Regions from separate parts of the Virgibacillus natechei genome, predicted to be linked through region 3. Evidence: riboswitches for the same ligand, from Rfam matches in the RefSeq annotation. Region 3 holds a riboswitch; each other region holds the start of a gene.
What was found. A riboswitch is a leader RNA that binds a small molecule or an ion and turns the genes downstream of it on or off. The one in region 3 is predicted to bind S-adenosylmethionine.
Positions count from the first base shown of each region.

Region 1: it holds a riboswitch for S-adenosylmethionine, as region 3 does, so the genes downstream of both, OLD84_RS00090 (methionine ABC transporter ATP-binding protein) here and metK (methionine adenosyltransferase) in region 3, are expected to answer to the same signal.
Region 2: it holds a riboswitch for S-adenosylmethionine, as region 3 does, so the genes downstream of both, OLD84_RS06430 (sodium:solute symporter family protein) here and metK (methionine adenosyltransferase) in region 3, are expected to answer to the same signal.

Region 1 covers NZ_CP110224.1:19,295-26,818, forward strand. The annotation lists gene serS (serine--tRNA ligase) at 1-636, shown strand, start outside; gene OLD84_RS00080 (hypothetical protein) at 1,123-1,578, opposite strand; gene OLD84_RS00085 (YczI family protein) at 1,707-1,952, opposite strand; SAM riboswitch class I at 2,187-2,291, shown strand; SAM riboswitch class I at 2,372-2,481, shown strand; gene OLD84_RS00090 (methionine ABC transporter ATP-binding protein) at 2,547-3,578, shown strand; gene OLD84_RS00095 (methionine ABC transporter permease) at 3,568-4,218, shown strand; gene OLD84_RS00100 (MetQ/NlpA family ABC transporter substrate-binding protein) at 4,230-5,048, shown strand; gene OLD84_RS00105 (M20 family metallopeptidase) at 5,084-6,292, shown strand; partial or broken gene OLD84_RS19565 (IS110 family transposase) at 6,373-6,608, opposite strand; gene OLD84_RS00110 (stage V sporulation protein D) at 7,038-7,524, shown strand, end outside.
Region 2 covers NZ_CP110224.1:1,196,068-1,203,591, reverse strand. The annotation lists gene OLD84_RS06450 (M48 family metallopeptidase) at 1-55, shown strand, start outside; gene OLD84_RS06445 (universal stress protein) at 108-539, opposite strand; gene OLD84_RS06440 (YhgE/Pip domain-containing protein) at 613-3,063, opposite strand; gene OLD84_RS06435 (TetR/AcrR family transcriptional regulator) at 3,131-3,715, opposite strand; SAM riboswitch class I at 4,054-4,168, shown strand; gene OLD84_RS06430 (sodium:solute symporter family protein) at 4,332-5,945, shown strand; gene OLD84_RS06425 (hypothetical protein) at 6,081-6,266, opposite strand; gene OLD84_RS06420 (peptidylprolyl isomerase) at 6,474-7,154, shown strand; gene OLD84_RS06415 (hypothetical protein) at 7,328-7,524, opposite strand, start outside.
Region 3 covers NZ_CP110224.1:2,372,317-2,379,840, reverse strand. The annotation lists gene OLD84_RS12365 (ABC transporter ATP-binding protein) at 1-363, opposite strand, end outside; gene OLD84_RS12360 (ABC transporter substrate-binding protein) at 377-1,366, opposite strand; gene pckA (phosphoenolpyruvate carboxykinase (ATP)) at 1,573-3,159, opposite strand; SAM riboswitch class I at 3,522-3,639, shown strand; gene metK (methionine adenosyltransferase) at 3,762-4,973, shown strand; gene OLD84_RS12345 (gamma carbonic anhydrase) at 5,186-5,701, opposite strand; gene OLD84_RS12340 (tetraprenyl-beta-curcumene synthase family protein) at 5,799-6,866, shown strand; gene OLD84_RS12335 (tRNA 5-(aminomethyl)-2-thiouridylate-methyltransferase MnmM) at 6,890-7,450, opposite strand.

The DNA.
Region 1 (7,524 bases), 1.5 Mb from region 3:
TTTGAAGAGGATGCCTTTCGTATAGATGATTGGGATTACTTTTTAGTTCCAACAGCAGAAGTTCCAGTGACAAATTACCATCGCGAGGAAATTTTATCCCCAGAGGCTTTACCGAAAAAGTATGTTGCATTCAGTGCAAGTTTCCGTTCAGAAGCTGGATCTGCCGGACGTGATACACGCGGATTAATTCGCCAGCACCAATTTAATAAAGTAGAGCTTGTTCATTTTGCAAAACCAGAAGACTCTTATGAAACGCTGGAAACTTTAACCGGTAATGCAGAAAAAGTACTACAGTTGTTGAATTTACCATACCGCGTAATGAGCATGTGCACAGGGGATTTAGGATTTACCGCTGCAAAAAAATATGATATTGAAGTATGGATCCCAAGCCAGGACACATACCGGGAAATTTCTTCTTGCTCGAATTTTGAGGATTTCCAAGCAAGGCGTGCAGGTATTCGGTTCAGAAGAGATGCAAAAGGAAAACCGGAATTTGTTCACACGCTTAACGGATCCGGACTTGCCATTGGTCGAACGGTAGCAGCTATTTTGGAAAATTACCAGCAAGAAGATGGATCTGTTGTGGTTCCAGAGGTATTGCGTGCTTATATGGGTGGGAAGGATGTTATTAAGTAATTCATCTTTTCGTAAGTATTGGGACTGCGCTTACTCGTCCCACCGAAAACCTTTGTTGCTTTTAAATCGTCGTAGTTGATTTAACACTGCTACATAGTGAAAATCCTTTTGCAAACGTTGGTTGAGAGCAGAGATTCGCTACGGAAAACACATTTCGCTTTCCGCTTAGCATACATTTTGACAACGAATTAACAGTATAAATAGCAAGCAAGCACAGATTATTTCTGTGCTTGCTTAAATGTAAAATTGCTCTTTTTTCCATAATTTCGCCCTTTAATCAAAAATGGTAAACTCATTTATCTCTATCAGATTTCTCTTTTTTGGACAAATAAAACCATAAAAGTAACATAGAAGTAGTCAAAATTAATGGTGTAAAGTTTACTTCTACCTTAACAGCAAACTTCAAATACAATTGAAACATTAAAGTTAAAGATGTGTTTTTCTGTAATCGTTATATTTTTGAATCTTATTTCCACATGCCTCTTATTAAGATTCGGTACTTCTATTTCTTTCATACCATACTTGGAAGATATAAATAATAATAGAAAGGGATATAAATATCAGTACTACTGTTACATTTGACATATTCCCGGAATAAATTTCTGCTTTTCTCCAAAGTTCTAATACTAATCCAAACAGACAATTAGCAATTATATTAACAATAAGATAAACCCAAAACTTACGGAAAGTGAAACGGAAAATCCATATTGTGATAACCCAATATGCGCTAAATATTATAGGAACTGGTGTTACCTGATCCCAATTAAAAAGAGATTCTTCATACCTCCACCAGTTGTATTCCCAAGCAATTGAATAAAGAATAGTATTTATAACAGTTACAAAAAGTGCAACGGATATATATCTTCTTATAATCGTCTGACCTAGAAAGAACAAAGAAACTAACGGAATAATGAATATTAACCAAGCAAATACATTAATCATTGGAACCTCCCCTTTAAGGCTTATAATTATCTTTCCCAAAAGGAAGTTTTTATTCCAGAAAATGGCCCTATTGCGACACATATTTATTCGATTATTGCGCCCTTTTTTGGAATATCTTTTCACTTATATTAGCTAGTATAATTTAATAGGAATCCTTGTATGGAAACATAAAAAACAAATAAGGAAACAATAATACTCATAAAGCCTATTTGCTTCCGTTCGTTTTTGATTTCGGATATACCCATAACCAATAGCAGTGCTCCCATAAAAAGCATCATATATGGTAATACTACTATGGAATTTCCAGTTGTCAGGCCATACCCTGCTAAAACTAAAGTTATGAGTGCAAAGACGATCTTAAGTGTTTTTAACAAAATATCCCCCCTAAACAACTAAGTGCCAACCATAAACTTCCATCTTTCTTCAAGAATGGCGCCCGTTTGTTGCATACTGATTTTATTTTAACATAGTTATTATTGTGTTTTTGAGGAATTCATTAAATATTACTATAAATAGTTGATGTTTTGACATATATAATCTTTTAGAAAACAATTGACAAAATAATATAACGGTAGTAAAGTAAGTTATACAAATTAAATAATTATTACTTCTTATTTAGAGAGGTGGAGGGAATTGGCCCTTTGATACCTCGGCAGCGGACTATTTTATAGTACTGTGCTAAATCCAACAAGTATTTACTTGGAAAATAAGAAGAGTGTGCATATACATAATGTGAATCTCTTCTTATATTTCATAAGAAGAGATTTTTAAATTCAAAATTAAATATAAAAACTTCTTATCAAGAGAGATGGAGGGATTGGCCCTATGAATTCTCGGCAACGAACTTTTCCTAGGAAAAGTAACGTGCTAAATCCAACAAGCGGTGAGCTTGAAAGATAAGTTGAGGATGTACGATAATACCTCTTCTTATTTGATAAGAAGGGGTATTTTTAATAGGAGGAAAAGAGATGCTTACATTTGAAGATGTTACAAAAGTTTATGATGGTAAGACGCAAGAGGTGAGAGCATTAGATCAAGTCAATTTACATATTGAAAAAGGCGAAATATATGGTGTGATCGGTTTTAGTGGTGCAGGTAAAAGTTCATTAATCCGTTGTGCAAACTTACTGGAGAGACCAACTTCTGGAAAAATCACCGTGAATAATCAAAACTTACTAGACCTATCAGCAAAGGAATTAAGGGAAGCAAAACAGAATATTGGGATGATCTTCCAACACTTTAATTTATTGAATTCGAAAACAATATTTACAAATGTAGCAATGCCATTATTACTCCAGAAAAAACCGAAGGAAGAAGTTAACAAAAGAGTTAATGAGCTACTTGATTTTGTGGGATTAAGTGATAAGGCAACTAACTATCCAGATCAATTATCTGGCGGACAGAAGCAGCGAGTAGGAATTGCGCGAGCATTGGCTACGCAACCGGAAGTTTTATTATGTGATGAAGCGACATCAGCACTCGACCCAGAAACGACCAAGTCGATATTAAATCTTTTAAAGCGTGTCAATCAGGAGTACAATATAACGATTTTAATTATAACGCACGAAATGGGAGTTATTCGGGAGATTTGCGATAAGGTGGCGGTGTTGGATAGCGGAAAAGTGGTGGAAGCTGGGTCTGTATTTGATGTATTCTCCCAACCTCAAACAAAGATTGCACATAATTTTGTAAGTTCGGTTATGCATGATGAAATACCAGATTCAGTATATGAGCTTATCAATACGCAAGATGTAGACCATCAAATTTATCGAATCGTATTTGTTGGTGAGTCAACAGGCGCTCCATTACTTTCGCAAATTGCAAAGAACTTTAATGTCGAAGTTAATGTTCTCTTTGGCAATGTTACCGAATTACAAGGGACGCCATTTGGAAATTTGATTGTAAAATTTGAAGGCGAAGAGAAAGAAATAAATCGAGTTATTATGCATATCCACCAACAAGAAGTAACGATAAAGGAGGTGTTAGCAGATGTTAGTTAATTGGGATCAAATTTTAGAAGCATTATGGGAAACGATCGCAATGGTAGGCTTCTCTCTAATATTTGCGATTATAATAGGGTTACCTTTAGGAATTTTACTTGTTGTTACACGACCAGGTCATCTATGGGAGAACAAAGTCACTTTCACGATTTTGAGTGGTGTCGTAAATATATTCCGGTCGATTCCATTTATTATTCTTATGGTCGCAGTCATTCCACTTACACGCTTGATTGTGGGAACATCTATCGGAACAGCTGCAGCGATTGTGCCAATGGTTCTTTTTTCAGGCCCCTTTATTGCGAGATTAATAGAGAATTCTTTGCTTGAGGTTGATCCAGGTGTTATGGATGCTGCACAGTCCATGGGGGCTACACCTACACAAATTATTATACGTTTTCTCATTCCAGAAGCATTAAGTTCCCTGATGTTGGGGTTAACCATCGCCACAATCGGTTTGGTTGGTGCTTCAGCAATGGCTGGTGCGATCGGCGGTGGAGGACTCGGTGATTTAGCCATTACATTCGGATATCAACGTTTCGATACAGCCGTTATGTTCGTTACAGTAACTATACTTGTCATTATGGTTCAAGGGCTACAATCAACAGGAAATATTTTATCGAATAAAATAAGAAGAAGGTAGGAGAAGACATCATGAGAAAAATAGGATTTATTCTTTTTATAACAGTTTTAGCAGCGATCATTACAGCGTGTTCAAGTAGTGAGGCAGCAACAACAGTTGAATTAGGAATTAGTGGATCTGATACGACAATTTGGGATTATGTTGCTGACAAGGCGGAAGAAGAAGGAATTGAAATTGAGATTGTGCGTTTTTCTGATTATGTTCAACCAAACTTAGCACTAGCTGAAGGGGAGATTGATGCAAATGCTTTTCAAACAGTCTCTTATTTTGATGCCTTTATTGAAGAACATGATCTAGATCTCACTCCAATTGCGACAACCGTAATCGCTCCAATGGGATTATATTCGGAAAAACACGATTCACTAGAAGATATACCAGATGGAGGAACGATCGCATTAGCAAACGAAGCAACAAATATGGGTCGTGGATTACAGTTGCTGGAGGATGCTGGATTGATTGAGCTTGAGGAAGGATTTGATGGCAATGGTTCGGTCGATAAAATCGTAGAGAATCCGAAAGATTTAAATTTTGAAACGATTGTAGCTGCTCAGACACCGCGTGTGTTACAGGATGTCGATGCCTCTATTATTAATAATGGCATCGCAGTAGATGGTGGCTATAGTCCATTGGATGATTCTATTTTCCATGAAGATGAAACGGCTACACCGTATATTAATATTATTGCAACACAAGAAGAAGACAAAGATGATGACGTATTAAATAGAATAGCAGAAATTTACCAATCAGATGACGTCGCAGAATTTATTATCGAAGAACGTGATGGCAATTCAATCCCAACAACGGTACCGTTAAGTGAGATTGGGCATTAATTTCCTATTAAAAAAACATTTATGAGGTGATGAAAATGACAGTAGTAACAACAAATAGTTTAGAGACAGTCAAAAAGAGTATTTTAGATAATATTGAGGAAAATAAACAACGCTACATTCAAACAAGTCATGATATCCATGACAATCCTGAAATTGGCAATGAAGAACATTTTGCTTCTACGTATTTAACTAGCATATTGGAGGATGAAGGCTTTCATATAGAGAAAGGTGTTGCGGGACATGAAACGGCCTTTTTGGCTAAGAAGAAAGGGCAGAAGGATGGACGAACGATTGGATTTTTAGCAGAATATGATGCACTTCCTGAAATTGGTCACGCCTGTGGTCACAATATTATTGGAACAACGAGTGTGGCTGCTGCTGTGGCATTAAGTAAGGTTATTGATGAAGTTGGTGGAGAGCTTGTTGTGCTAGGGACACCTGCAGAGGAAGGTGGACCAAATGGAAGTGCGAAAGGAAGCTTTGTGAAGGCAGGTTTAGTGGAAGGTATTGATGCAGCCATTATGCTTCATCCAGGAGCAGAAACCAATCTTACAGGCCCAACCTTAGCTGTTGACCCACTAGATTTCGAGTTTTTTGGAAAACCTGCACATGCTTCCGCACATCCGGAAAAAGGGATTAATGCATTAGATGGCGTTCTTCAATTATTTAACGGGATCAATGCATTGCGTCAGCATCTACCATCTGATGTACGAATTCACGGTATTATTACTGATGGCGGGGACGCACCAAATATTGTGCCTGAATATGCGAAAGCCAGATTTTTCATACGTGCAGCTTCAAGAACGGTGTTAAATGACGTGACGAAGAAAGTAAAAGCGATCGCTGAAGGTGCTGGGCTTTCAACAGGTGCAACCGTTCACGTTAGTGCGTTTCAAAATGAAGTGGATAATTTCATTTTAAATAATAGCTTTGATCAGGTGTTTAAAGGGGTCATTGAAGATTTAGGAGAAACCGTTGATACAGCAGAAAGAGAGGCACTAGGATCTACAGATGCAGGAAATATAAGCCAGGTTGTCCCAACAATTCACCCACATATTAAAATAGGTTCAAGTGATTTAATCGGACATACGGTAGAATTTAGAGAAGCAGCTCGCTCCCAACAAGGCGATCAAGCATTGATTTTAGGGGCAAAGGCAGCGGCCTTAACGATGTTAGAGGTTCTTACAAATAAAGCCACATTTGGTGAAATTCATCAAGAGTTTGTAGATCGATCAAAAGGCTAACTACTTAAAAGGGGGTCTGTCTCGTCATAAAGGGTTCAGTTTAGGGAGAGAAAATATAAAATCCAAGGATACAAATCACAATTGATTATATAATGCGTTATACCATGATTTTTAAGAAATTGAAGCACAGGCTCATGATAGTGTCCGGTAGATTCAAAGATGATAGCCGGAGTCTAACCCGAAACCCGTTCCACTTCTTGATAAAAACGATGAAATACGTGAAGCCCCTGTAGGTCGTGAGCAAATTTAAAGCTTTGCTTATAAGTTTGTTTCGTAAAAAAGCTTGGACCTGGCTTTCGCCTTTTGCGACATCCAGACCATAACAGGATCCATATGAATCACAACTCCTTTAATAGATTCGCCGGTGCGCCCCTACATCACTTGTAGTGTCATAGCTTCGCTTGTTATGCGGGATCGTGTCCCAAGCAGCCTCAAACATGTTTCTACAAGGAGGGGGTGGACAGTATTACGGACGGGATCAGTGTCCCACGGGCGCGATAACCGAATAAATATGTGCCGCAATAGGGCCATTTAACGGAATAAAAATAGTGAATTTAGTAACGCAATATATGGGGATCCGAGATATATGCAAAATTAGGACATAGTCTAGATAATTGATCCAGGTCACATTATATAAGAGGATTCAGCGCTTTTGTTATCATTCTGGTCAAACTATGCGATATAAATCATAATCATTACGATTTAACAATATAATGATTTTATAAAGTCATAAAGGGGATGAAGAATGAAACGCGTATCCACTACCACTGTAAAAAAACGAATCGTTACTGTTTTTCTTTTTGGGCTACTATTATTAGGTGTCATTGTTTTTCGTTTGGGGTATGTTCAATTTGTACTTGGTGAAGAACTAATGGAAAAAGCCGATGAATCATGGAGCAGGGATATAACCTTTGAACCTGACCGTGGTAATATACTTGACAGAAATGGAGATGTTTTAGCAGAGAATGTTTCTGCCCCTTCTGTCATGGTCGTACCTAGACAAATAGAGAACCCAGAAGAAACCGCTGAAAGAATTGCAAACATTTTAGAGCTACCTGTAGATGAAGCTTACGGGTATCTTACAGAAAATGAGAACATCGTTCGGATTCATCCGGAAGGCAGAAAGATTTCCGAAAATCAAGAAGAAGCACTTCGAACACTTAATACTGATGGCCTTTATTTAGCCAAAGATTCAAAGCGTCACTATCCATATGATGATAATTTGGCGCATG
Region 2 (7,524 bases), 1.2 Mb from region 3:
CGGACTTTCCCTCCAACACCAGAAGGAGCAGACTTGCTCGCTTTCATTTCTATAAATTTACATACAAAAATCCAGCTCAATGAAGTGTGAACTGGATTTTTAAAACTTTATTTAACAACCATAACTGGGCAACCAGCGTTTTGAACGACATTGTTACTTACACTTCCAAGGAATTTCCTTACGCCGCCTAGACCACGACTTCCAATAATGATTAAATCAATCTCATTATTCGCTGCATACTCACAGATTTCCCCACCTATATTCGTTGATGGATTACTAACAAGAACCTCTGTTAGAACCTCTATCCCTTCCGCATCAAATTCTTCTTTAACCTTTTGCATTTGCGGACGAAATTCTTCTGCTGCTTCATTCGCCAAACTACGGGATATAATCGTATTTGTGTTTGGACCCGTTTGCCTAATGATCGAAATAACATGAACCTCTGTTTCTGGCTCTTGTTTCGATTGATACTTTGCTTCATGGATTGCTTTTTTACTTAGCTCAGACCCATCATAAGCCACAAGGATTTTCTTCGTCATCTTGAAACCCTCCCTTGCATATTGAGCACCATCTTTCTCTCTTTATTATATCATAATGGAACATGCTTATACCTTAACTTTCCACATCATTCCCCAATTTACGATACTTTTTGTGATAAAAGTAGAACGTGATCGCTAGTGTTATAATCGCCATCGTAACTAAAAACACCATACTCTGCCCTAATAGAACGGGTGAGTCCATAAAAATAACCGATCTAAAACCTAGTACAGAGTAAGTCATTGGTAGCCATCCATGAATTGTTTGAAGTGGTGAAGCAAGAAGTTCAACCGGAAAGGTTCCACCGCTTCCACCAAGCTGCAGAATTAATAAAACAATTGCAATAAACCTTCCAGGGTTATCTAGCACACCCACCAACATAAAAATAAGACTCATAAACACAAAGCTGACCAGGTACGTAAAGCCTATAAATGCCAGTGGAGATTCGACCGATAAATTAAGAATATACAAAAGAAACACAAGTAAAACGGATACCTGTAGCGATGCCACTATCAGAATAACGCCAAGTTTTCCAAGAAACCATTGTTTCCCATTTTCATGCGGACCTAACGCCTCTCGGAATGGATAAATAATCGACAACGTAAGGGCTCCGACATAAAGACCAATAGACAAAAAATAGGGTGTCAAGCCCTCCCCGTAAGAGTAATTGCTTTCTTCAAACGTACTTTGGGATTCAATTGGTGAAGATGCCATTTCTTCCTGCTCAGCTGAAGGGGAGATTCCATTCGTAACTTCAGCCAGTTCAGCTATATTCGAATTAATTTCATTGGTCCCTTCCCTGACATCCTCCAGTCCATTTACCAAATCCTTTCCACCACTATTCGCTTCCATTATCCCTTCTTCCAAATTCGAAGCACCATCACTAGCATTCGTTGTTCCTTCAGAAAGCTGTGCCAATCCACTTGTCACTTCATCTTGATAGCTTAATGCCGTCTGATAAACAGATTCTAAGTTATCTAGCCCATCATTTACTTCAGCTACCGACTGATAAACCTTTGTTTCAATAGTATTGAAGTTCTCGTATGATTGCAGCCCTTCTCCAGCCTCTTGAATATCCTGAAGTGTTGATTCCAACGCATGTAAAGTTCCTTCCGCCTCATCCAAACCGTCATAGAAGGTGTCCAATGCCGTTACAACTTTATTAATCTCTTGCTTGCCATCATCAATTGGCTCCACAATAGATTCCATCGATTGTTGCTCTTCCTCCATCTGATTTTGAAATTCAACGAGACGCCTATTCATATTATCTACTTGTTCTTCCATTTCATATTGATCATTCGGTTCTCCCTCGAAGTCCGCAAGACCACTTTCGTACCATGCAACCAATTCTTCATTCTCCTCCCATTCAGGAAAATGATTATCCAGAAGGTCTGGAAGTTTATGATAATGAGCTTCCATCTCTTCAATCGTTTCTATAGGTTCCGATGCAAGCACCGTGAATTCATTCAAAAATTGCTCAACGTCATTTGCTAATTGTAGGCTTTCATCAAATACATCTTGCATACCTTCTTCTTCTCTTTCAAGTTTCTCCGCGACTTCATCCATTCTCTGTTGTGCCTTCTCCATATCCTTGTATACCGATTCAACATGGTCTAGGTTTTCTGTTATGGAATAACTATCCAGTGATTGATTTAATGTCTCCACAAGATCTAGCCATTCATCCAGCTGTTCTTCTAGTGCATGTGTATCGCCATGTTCCAGAAAAGCTTCTATTTCCTCCGTTTTGTCTCTGATTGACGCGAACGTACTCCTCCCTTCTTCCATTTGGTCGGAGTGTTCAAGGGTATCTGTCACATGTAGCCATTCTGCTTCCGCCTGCTTAACACCTGTATTTAATTGCTCTATTCCCTCAGTAAGTTCACCTACTCCATCCATTAACTCAGCCAGACCGCTACTCAAATCCCCTGCTCCATCTAGAACTGTATAATTCGCTTCAAGCAATGATTCTGTTCCGTCTTCAATATCATTTAGATGGTTACTGAATGTGTTAAAAGAGTCATTCGCAACCTCGACATAAGCAAATGTTAATGCCTCCGATAACTCCTCCTCCATCTCAGAAATAGCACTGTCCGCTATTTGCGAAGAAACGAAATTATAATCTTCATTCACTTCATAATAAAGTGTTCCTCTTGCCGGCTCATCTTCCATCACACTAATAACGTCTTCCGAAAACACCTCCGGAATATGCACATAAAAATAGTATTCAAAATCGTTCATTCCTCGACGGGCTTCTGCTTCGCTCACAAAATGAAAGTCCAATGCAGCTTCATCTTGAAGATTAGCTATAAATTCGTCTCCCGCTTGTACTTCCTCTCCCTCTAGCATTGCGCCTTCATCCTCATTAACTACCGCTACAGGAAGCGATTCAATTTCCCCATACGGATCCCAGAACGACCAAATCAACAAGCCTCCGTATAATAGCGGCATCAAGATAATCCCCATTAGTGCGATAACTAATTTCTTGGATGCAAAAATACCTCTCAGTTCATGACTTATTCCCTTCATATTTCCCCTCCAAATTTTATTTTTGACCATTTTGTTCAATTGGTCACTTATTAGTAAAAAAAGAGACTTACATCTCTTTGTTATGAATCAGCGCATACATGAAATGCTGCTGAAAGATTTTGGCTATCAAATCTTTATCTAACCGCCCATACTTCTCTTCATAGTCAAAAACAAGACTCATATACAGTTTATATAATAAAAATGCTGTAATACTCGGTTCCGATGCATAGATTTTCTTCTGCTCAACGGCTTGAATGAGTTGCGACTCAACACACTGTATAATAGCATCCTCTATCTTATCGAGTGCCTGTTTTGAATGATCCGTACCAAACATTCGCACCTCATACGTCAGCTTCATCATTACCTGATGCTCTTTTCTAAATTCAAGCAACTGGTTTAATGCCTCATAAAGATTATCTGAAACAGATTTCTCAGGAAGTATACATTTATAAAATATGTGCTCCATCTCAATAATTATTTGCTGCAAAACCGCATCAAATAAATCTTCCTTATTATCAAATACTGTATAAATGGTTCCTTTGCCAACCCCGGCAAGACTAGCTACTTTATCCATCGTGGTTCCTTTAAAGCCATACATGGAAAACGAATTAGCAGCTGAATCTAAAATGAGTCCACGTTTATTTTCTAACATTAATGAATCATGCCCTTCTTCAAATTAGGTGAATTCAAAAACTTGATAATGACTATAATACCAAATTGGTCATTTTATATTTATATCATAGCTAATTATTTATTACAAGGCTTACTATATAATTTATACTATTCTTTAATTGCCACAGTAAACCGAGCTTCTTCCTAATCTAGTAAACTCAATTTCTAAGCCCTCTCCTTGAGGAGTTACATTCATTAATTCCAATTGTGAACATGTCTATTATCTGTTGATCGTAAATATAGATTCTATTTCTCTATTAGTAATTTGACAAATTCGAATCCTCATTCTATACTGTTAAAAACTAAAATTAAATAAATCTTTTATCGAGAGCGGTGGAGGAACTTGGTCCTATGAGCCCGCGGCAACCATTATAAGTATAATTTTCTTATAACAAGGTGCCCAATCCAGCAGACAATGTCTGAAAGATAAAAGGGATAATACTAGATATGTTGCCCCTTTTTCTTTTCAGAGAAAGGGGCTTTTACTATTTAAAAGGAAATTTGACAGGTGGACAGGATGGTATGGTTGGATTATATATCTGTGCCTTTTAACCAAGCATTTATATATATATTAAATGGAGAGTAGGGAACAAGTTATGACAGCATATGGAATTTGGACAATTAGTTTTGCGTTAATTTATACGCTCATCTTAATCATAGTAGGTAATAGAGCAAAACGAAAAGCAACACACGGGGATGGGTACTTTGTCGGTGGAAGAAACTTCAGATGGTGGACCGTAGCCTTCTGTATTACTGGTTTATTCTCAGGATCAACTTACATATCAATCGTTGAACTTTCTTATTTAACTGGTGTTTCTGCGGTATGGTATGGAGTAGCAGAAACAATTCAAGTGCTGATCATAGCGCTTTTAATTATTAAACCTTTTCGAGAAAAATTGTTAACGACTGTTTCTGGGTTAATTGGAGATCGGTATGGCCGGGGGGCTAAAGCTTTATCAGGGGCTATTACCGCATTTGCGTTTCCAATGTGGTCGGTTGCAACTGCCATTGCATTTGCATCCGGTTTTCACGTCTTTACCGGGATTTCTTTATCCGTTTCCATCGCATTCACCGCGCTCTTATTATTTATATACCTACAGGCAGGCGGCATGTGGGCCATTGCATTTACACAATCGATGAATACGATCGTTTTCACATTGATGTTCATTGTTGGAGCTATTGCATTTTTTATCAATCCTGGTATATCAGGAATACAGCAGCTCGCATTCGACCGTCCTGAGATGTTCGATTTTGGAGGGGCAGGTCTTCAAGTGATTTTAGTATGGTTCGGAACGTTTCTTGTAAATGTCATCCTGGCCCAGGCTGCATTTCAAATGGCCCTATCTGCTCGTACCCCGGAAGAAGGGCAAAAAGGTCTAATTATCGCTCAAATAATGAGTCTTCCTTTTATATTTTTTGGAATATTATTTGGACTGTCAGCTGCAGTCGTAGTACCGGATGAAGGCCTTGGTTTAGTCGCCTTGCCACTGTACCTAATGGAAGTACTTCCGGCTCCGCTCGTAGGTTTATTTTTCCTTGGAATATGGGCATGTGCGCTTGGCTGGGGAGCACCTTGTCAATTTTCCGGTGCCACTAGCTTAGGAAAAGATACAGGAAGTGCGATCTTTCCACTAGCAAGTCCCGAACAGTTAGTGAAATATACGAAGTGGTCTCTTTTACTATTAACAGGACTAATGATTCTATTTGGTACCCTTCGTACGGAACAATCAGCATGGTGGAATGTGTTCGCCTGGACGATACGAAACTCGGCCACATTCGCCCCTGTCGTAGCAGCCTTATTCTGGCCGCTCGTTACTCGAAGCGCTGTTATTGCCTCTCTTGCTACCGGGTTTGTGTCCGGGTTATTATGGTATCACTTAGGAGGTTGGGAACCTGATCAATTTTTCCTTAACATCCACCCAGTATGGGTTGGAATGTCCGTCAATATTGCAGTTATCATCCTAGTTACTGTTTTAACAACACTAGGAAAATGGAGTATTCAAACAAAGGGAACTGCTGTAAAAGGTTTCAGCTTTTTATTTGCAGGAGTTGTTCTCATCGGAATCAACGTGGCATATTTCGAGCCTTTATATGAACAAGGGCTATTCGGCCTCTTTGCATTCGCTGCAGTCATCACCTTCTTTATTACTACATTATTATTTGTAAAAGAGAAGCAAGTTTCCCAAACTTATGTAAAAAAGGGGGCTTGACTTCTTATGACTGAATGGGAGAGGTTACTAGTCTCAACTCCTCTCCTAACACCGTAATTTAGATTTAGTTTCAATTATGCGAACGCTCGTTTTTTTCTTTTGAATAATCCCCACTAATGGGTGGGGATTACTAACCTACTCTTCCTCTTCTTCCGGGCTTGCAAAACTAAATTCATCTCCAATAACATATTCGCTGGTGTTAATCTTTTGATTGGCTTGCAGTCCTTTATGAATCGAATCCCCATAATTAATAGATGATCCACCCGACATTTGATTAACACGTATTTGACGTATATTGGTTTGATGACAACAAGGCTTCATCTCAAACCTCCTTCCCTATACTTACTAGTTTATGCAATCGGGACAACCTACGTACAGTTCATCGCCACCCTTAAGTATAATTTGTGTGTCGGTCTATCTTTGCTTTTATTTTTAAAAAAAGTAATAACCCAGATAACGCATAATTAAATGTAATCGCACATTTATCCTGCTATACTATTAATTGTAATCTTATACTGGAGGTTTATCATGCTACAAAAGTTCAAAACACTTTCACTTCTGGCGGTCGCGTTACTCATGATAATGATGGCTGCTTGTGGAGGACAATCAGAAAATGATCAAACAGATGAACAAATGGAGACAGCAGAGGATTCAGTAAGTGAGCAAGCAGAATACTTAGAAGATGTTGAAGAAAATCCAATTGTCACCATTTCAATGGCAGATTATGAAGAAGACATCATCGCTGAGTTATATCCGGATATCGCTCCAAATACAGTCACCAATTTCATTTCATTGATTGAAGATGACTATTATAATGGTCAAATTTTCCACCGAGTTGTTCCTGGATTCATGATACAGGGCGGAGATCCTGAAGGTGATGGATCTGGTGGACCAGGCTACTCTATTGCAGGGGAATTCAGTTCAAACGGATTTGAAAATAACCTGCAGCATGATCGAGGAATTCTTTCCATGTCCAGAACGAATGATCCCAATTCTGCTGGATCACAATTTTTCATTATGACGGAAGAATCCCCACATCTTGATACAGACTATGCTGCTTTTGGAGAAGTAACAGAAGGAATGGATGTCGTTGATAACATTGTTGACGCAGAACGAGATGATTCCGATAAACCACTTGAAGATCAACAAATAGAGTCTGTCGAAGTAGATACGAAAGGGTATGACTATCCTGAACCAGAAGTGGAATAATTTGAATTAGTAGCAGGGAATTATTTTCTCTGCTACTAATTACAAGGTTTACTATATATTTAAAGAATTACTGTTGTATTAGTTGAAAACTTTTTTCTAGGTAATGGACTTTTTCTGTAATAAAATCACTTTCGTATTTTGCCACAATATTTTCATCTAGTTTATCATTCGTATTATCTATTTTTAGTTGATAGCATTTGGCTGCATGAGTTGTTCTGCGACGTAAGCAAATCTAATTTCTTTTCTAAGTTGTTGAAACGCAGACTATGAGATTTCACTTCTTTTTTTACTACTTCCAGATCACCTTTAACCATGATAACCTCGCCTTTTGCTAATCCCAGGTCATCCTTAACAATGGTGACTTCACCTT
Region 3 (7,524 bases):
TTCTTTTAATAACTCCAATGCTGTTTCTTTTGCTTCTTCTGTCTTGTTTTTGGATATTTTTGGTCCTAGTAACACATTATCTAGGATTGTTTTCCAGGGAAACAAGTAATCCTGTTGTAGCATATATCCAATCGCCATCTCGGAATCGCTAATGGGCCTTTGTTGGAGGAGTACATTACCGGCAGTTTGTTTCATAATTCCAGCAATGATAGAAAGAATAGTTGATTTTCCGCAGCCGCTTGGGCCCAGCAAGGCAATGAACTCGCCTTCTTTAACCGAGAAGGATATGTTAGCTAAAGCTTTTGTGTAACTTTCTTTAGAAAAGTAATGGTGCTCGACTTGATCTAAGGTTAGAAATGACAAATGATCCCCCTCCTTAGTTATTAACTACTTCTTCAGCAAACTCCGTATTTACCAGTTCATCGTATGGTACATCTGCTGGAAGTTCGCCGGCGTCATCCATAATATTTTTCAGGTTCTCCCATCCTTCCACGTCCAAGGTAGGATCCGTAGCAAAGGAATCCTGACTCTTATAACGATCGATAGATGCAGTCAACATATCCAGATCACTATCTTCAAAATATGGTTCGATCACTTCTGCTATTTCTTCAGCACTACTATCTTCCACCCATTGTTGGGCTTGATAAATTGCTCTCGTAAATTTACTAATTTCTTCGTCGTTTTCATCCATGTAACTTTGTTTTGCCATAAATACCGTGTAAGGGACATTGCCGGATTCCTCGCCGAAGGAAGCAACAATATGCCCATTACCTTCTGCTTCAAATACACTTGCTGTTGGCTCAAATAATTGAACATATTCATAATCACCAGATGCAAACGCGCCTGGAATATTTCCAAAATCAATGTTCTGGCTTAAATCTAGGTCAGCATGTGGATCAATACCATGGTTTTTTAACACAGACTCACCGACCATCTGTGGCATACCACCCACACGTTGTCCTAAGAAATTACTATCTCTAAGATTCTCCCATGTGAAATCAGGTTGTTCTTCTTTCGCAACGAGAAACGTTCCATCTGTCTTAGTTAATTGTGCAAAATTGATTGCATAATCACTGGAATCCTGTGCGTATACATAGATAGAAGTTTCTGAACCAACCAAGGCAATATCAGCACCGTCTGATAACAGGGTCGTCATCGTAGTATCACCGCCCCATGTTGTTTGCAATTCAACATCCAATCCTTCTTCTTCAAAAAAACCTTTTTCAATTGCAACATATTGCGGCGCATAGAAAACGGAACGTGTTACTTCAGCCAGGCTGATGGACGTATTTCCACTGTCATTACATGCGGCAAGGAAGATAAACAGAGCAATGGAACATACAACTAAAAATTTTGTTCGTTTCATAAAGGTTGACCTCCTCCAGCGTTATAATTTAATGTCAACACAGTTTATGCTTACCTGAAAAATGTGTGAATGCCCAGTGTGGGCTCTACTTTCTAAATGAAGAATCTATTAAATAATGCAGAAAAAAGCCGACCTCTGTGTTAGAGATCGGCTGCGGATAATTCCGCCTTATATAAAATCCTTTTGGGATGAGGATACAATATTTGTTATGAACGATAAATTGGACCTGCTTGCTGAATAGCAGTACTTACTTGTGTGAATTTCTTAAAGTTCTCGTGAAATTTCATAGCAAGTGACTTTGCTTCATTATCATATGCTACCGGATCTTCCCATGTATGCTTAGGAATTAACACGTCATCTGGAACTCCAGGAACATGGATTGGCATATCTAAGCCAAAGATCTCATCCTGTGTTGTTTCAACCGAGTTCAATTCACCCTCTAAAGCAGCGTGTATCATAGCACGAGTATAGAGCAGCTTCATTCGATTTCCAGTACCATAAGAACCACCAGTCCAGCCTGTGTTCACTAAGAATACATTCGACTGGTAGAGGTCGATTTTTTCTCCTAGCATTTTAGCATAAGTCGCTGGTGCTAATGGTAGGAAGGGAGAACCAAAGCATGCAGAAAATGTTGCCTGAGGTTCTGTTATTCCGCGCTCTGTGCCAGCCAATTTACTCGTATATCCACTCAAGAAATGGTACATTGCTTGCTCTTTTGTTAATTTACTAATAGGTGGCAATGTTCCAGATGCATCTGCCGTTAAGAAAATAATCGTATTCGGATGTCCCGCAACACTTGGTGTAATAATGTTATCAATGTTTTCCACAGGATATGCGGCTCTTGTGTTTTCGGTTAATGACGTATCATCATAATCTGGAAGTCGCGATTCTTCATCCAGAATTACATTTTCCAACACGGATCCGAACCGGATGGCATTAAATATTTGTGGTTCTTTTTTCTCGGAAAGGTTGTTACATTTTGCGTAACATCCACCTTCGATATTGAAGACACCACTTGGACTCCAACCATGCTCATCATCACCAATTAAACGCCGGTAGGGATCAGCAGATAAGGTTGTTTTTCCTGTACCTGAAAGGCCAAAGAATAAAGCAACATCTCCCTCTTGGCCAACGTTTGCAGAACAATGCATCGATAAGATATTGTTCCTTGGTAATATATAGTTCATAATAGAGAATATTGATTTTTTAATTTCACCAGCGTATTCTGTACCACCGATTAGAATAACCCGCTCTTTAAAAGAAATAATAATAAATGCTTCTGAATTTGTACCATCAATTGCAGGATCAGCTTTGAAAGTTGGTGCTGAAATTACTGTGAAATCAGCCTCATGTGATGCTAGTTCTTCATCTGTTGGATTAATGAATAACTGACGAGAGAACAAGTTATGCCAAGCATATTCGTTAATAACTTGAATCGGTAATCTAGAATTGGAATCCGCACCAGCAAATCCTTTAAATTGATATAATTCATCTTTTTCCATTAAATAAGCGGTTACTTTCTTGTATAACTTATTAAAAGCCTTTTCATCAATTGCTTTATTAACGGGTCCCCAATCAATAAACTCCTCGCAAGATTCATCTTTCACAATAAATTTATCTTTTGGCGAACGCCCAGTATATGCGCCTGTAGTAGCACGAACTGATCCTGTTGCGGTTAAAACACCTTCATTCTTCGATAGGATTTTCTCAACCAATCTGGGAACAGACAGATTCTTTTGTAAATTGTCATGAGAATATAGCTCGTTTTTAATAAATGATTCTACCGTTTTCATATATGATACCCGCCTTTTGATGAATTTGTTTAAAAAATGGAATATAAAATTATCATATGCTTTAATTTACAAATAGTATAACACATTAGTTAAATTAGTCCATACTATTTAAAAGATTTCTTTTGATGAATTTTCATTAAGCTTTATATCGGAGTTTAACGAGCGGTTAAACTCCGACTTAAAAATGGAGTTAGAGTGAAAAGTTTGGGTAGGGTAACAATACGGATAAGTATGAAATTACATCGAAAACATTTGTACGTCATAAAACCCTCATTGAATGAAGCTTTATTTTATCGTATTTATAGAATGAATCGGTTGACATAATAGGCCTCTTTCGATAAGCTAAATTACGTATGGATACTCTCTTATTCAGAGTTGGTGGAGGGACAGCCCCTATGAAGCCCAGCAACCGTCACACCAGTGAAAAGGTGCTCACCTGATGCAAGGATTATAGTAGTATATTTCCTTGAATAATAAGAGTGAAAGGATATACCACCTTTCCTCATGTTGCAGGAAGGGCTTTTTTTTGCACTTTGAATAATAAAGAAACATAATTAATGAATAGAGTACCGTAACATAATATTGAGGGAGGATTTAGCCGTATGGCTCCAAATCGCCGTTTATTTACATCTGAATCTGTAACAGAAGGGCATCCAGATAAGATGTCTGATCAAATATCAGATGCTATCCTGGATGAAATTTTAAAAAATGATCCGCATGCGCGTGTTGCATGTGAGACAACTGTAACCACAGGGCTTGTGTTAGTTTCTGGAGAAATTACTACAAGTACATATGTGGATATACCTGCGATTGTCCGTCAAACAATAAAGGATATAGGATATACGCGTGCTAAGTTTGGTTTTGATGCCGACACATGTGCTGTATTAACAGCAATCGATGAGCAATCTGCAGATATTGCAGGTGGGGTCGATCATGCACTTGAAGAACGTCAAGGGAAAATAAGTGATGAAGAAATCGCTTCAATTGGTGCAGGTGATCAAGGTCTTATGTTTGGCTATGCATGTGATGAAACCGAAGAATTAATGCCATTGCCAATTTCATTAGCTCATAAACTGGCAAAACGTTTATCAGACATGAGAAAAGAAAAAGTTCTTTCCTATCTACGTCCGGACGGGAAAACACAGGTAACCGTTGAATACGATGAGAATAACAACCCAATTAAAGTGGATACAATTGTTATTTCAACACAGCATCATCAGGATATAACCATTGAGCAAATTGAAAAAGATTTAATAGAACATGTTATACGCCCAGTGGTTCCTGCTAGTCTATTAGACGAAACAACTAACTATTTTATTAATCCAACCGGACGTTTTGTTATTGGGGGACCTCAAGGAGATGCGGGCTTAACAGGCCGTAAAATTATGGTCGACACCTATGGTGGGTATGCGCGTCATGGAGGTGGTGCATTCAGTGGAAAAGATTCAACGAAAGTCGATCGTTCCGCTGCGTATGCAGCCCGGTATGTAGCTAAAAATATTGTTTCAGCTAAATTAGCAAAAACATGTGAGGTGCAACTCGCCTATGCAATAGGTGTTGCGGAGCCTGTGTCAATTGCGGTCAATACATTTGGAACTGGTGTCGTGAGTGAAGAAGACTTCGTTTCAGCGATTCGGGAGATATTTGACTTACGGCCGGCAGGAATTATTCGTATGCTTGATCTGCAAAAGCCAATTTTCAGAAGCACAGCTGCCTATGGTCATTTTGGGAGAACAGATATTATGTTTCCGTGGGAGAAAACGGATAAAGTAGAAGAGTTAAAGGCACTCGTGGAAAAATATAAAACAGTTTAAAAACAAGCCATACAGCAGATGGTTGTATGGCTTGTTTTATAACCTAATGAGTGAAAATGTAAGGGGGAGTGATAACGAAATCACCCCCATCGATTTCAGTTGAAAAAAGTAAAAAATAAGACTTAAAGCCGATAAAGAAATCGGCTTTTTTACCGATTTCTACTAATCCGACCTCTAGTCTCTGACCTCCAGAATACGCACCAGCGCAATTGTTATAGGTTGGTGTGATTTTTATAATACTGCCCTTTTTCAACGTAAGATGTTCGTACCCGTTCCATTTCAGCATAGTCTTCTTTTGTCAAATCACGAATAACTTTTGCGGGTCTTCCCATTGCTAATGTGTTTGCAGGTATCTTTTTTCCAGGTGGGACAAGACTTCCCGCGCCAATAAATGCGTTTTCCCCAACTTCAGCTCCGTCCAATAGGATAGAGGCCATACCGATTAATGCGTTTTTACGAATGATTGCAGAATGCAAGGTAACTTGATGTCCAATTGTTACATCGTCTTCAATGATTAAAGGGTTATTGGGACTTTGGTGAAGCATGGATAGGTCCTGAACACTGACTCTTTTTCCAATTCGAGTTGGTGCAACGTCTCCGCGTATCACAGTCTTAAACCATATACTCGAATGTTCATCAATCGTTACATCGCCGTTTACGAGTGCATCTTTCGCGATAAATGCTGTTTCATGAATGGAAGGTATTGTATTTTTATAATGGTCTATCATTTGAATCCTCCTAATTATTATGGTGGTATATACAGTATAACAAAAAATACCGAATTGACGTTTCATACGATCTATGAAAGGAGTAATTGGTTTGACAATGCGTGTACCTATAACGGCTTTGACTTTAATGAACAGCGTATACAGAAAAATTTTCCCTGCAGTCAATCAAGAATTAACACACTGGAAAAATCGTGCTGAGCAGATACCAGATGAAGAATTACGTAAACAAGCACTAGCTAGTATTGAAACAAAAAGATTCCACTGTCAGGGCGGAGGGGTTTACGCATTGCTAGCAGGGTATGAATGGAGAGAAGCAATCCGTTTTATCGTGGCTTATCAAACGATAAGTGATTACCTGGATAATTTATGTGACCGCAGTACATCAATGGATCCAGCTGATTTTCGTTTGTTGCATGATGCGATGATTGATGCATTGAAACCAGGAAATACGATAAAAAACTATTATGCGTTACGGGATGTACAGTTAGACGGAGAGTATTTAGCGGATCTCGTTCGAACATGTCAAAAAACGTTGCGAAACCTTGATGATTATTCTATTATACAGGGCTATTTGTTAAAGCTTGAGGCAATGTATGGGGATCTCCAAGTACACAAACACGTTAAAGTTGAAGAGCGAATCCCACGATTAACAAATTGGTATGATAGGCATACAGAGGAATCCCCTGGGTTGAGCTGGTATGAATTCTCCGCTGCAGCAGGATCTACTTTGGGAGTTTTTTGTATGGTTTCCTATACAATGAACGGAAAAATGACAGCGGATTTGGCTGAGAAAATTTATCAGAGCTACTTTCCATACATGCAAGCCTTACATATTTTACTGGATTATTATATTGATCAGCATGAGGATATGGTGGAAGCGGATTTAAATTTTTGCAGCTATTATCCAGACCAGGATGTAATGAAGGAACGGCTTACTTATTTTATTGGACAAGTAAATAAACACGTTCAAGTGTTGCCGAATCAATCTTTTCATGAAATGATTCATCAAGGATTAGTTGGTTTATATTTAGGTGATCCAAAGGTAAAGGAAATAGATGGAGGGGCCGAAATGACAAGGGAACTGTTGCGAACGAGTGGCTACAGGTCTCGTTTCTTCCATTGGAATACTAGGATGTATTATAAAATTAGTGGAAAAACTGGATAAGCCGAGTTACGGCTTCGTCCGTTTTACCTCTTTTGAATGGCTAAAACAAAAGGCGGGTTATTTTTTTGGTTAATGAATTCATGTTTTAACACACTAAATTCCTTTTGATTTAGACTGGTTAAGTACTCCAATAACGATTCTTTTTCCTGCTTGCCACCTTGATGCCCGTGGTATACAACGATTACGATAAGGCCATTCTTTTTAAGGTGACGTAATATGGAATGAATAGCTGATAATGTGGATTCACCTTTTGTGATAACGGACTTATCACTATTTGGCAGGTAGCCTAGATTAAATATGGCTCCACCTATTTCTTGATTTGCAGATACATGATTAAAAATGTTGGCGTGGCTGTCTTGAATGACTGTTACATTGGTACATTTATGATCATCTAATAATTGCTTCGTATTGATAATAGCTTGATTTTGAATATCAAAAGCGAGTACATGGCCACTGTCTCCAATTATTTTACTCAGAAATAATGTGTCATTTCCATTTCCGCATGTAGCATCAATAACCGTTTCTCCTTTATTGATCGATCCTTCTAATAGTTCGTGCGCATAATGAAGTATTCCGCTTAGCATTGTTAGTAAGTGCTCCTTTTATCAAGTTTTAACGGGCAAGTCGATTAAATACGACATGTCCTGGGTATGTTAAT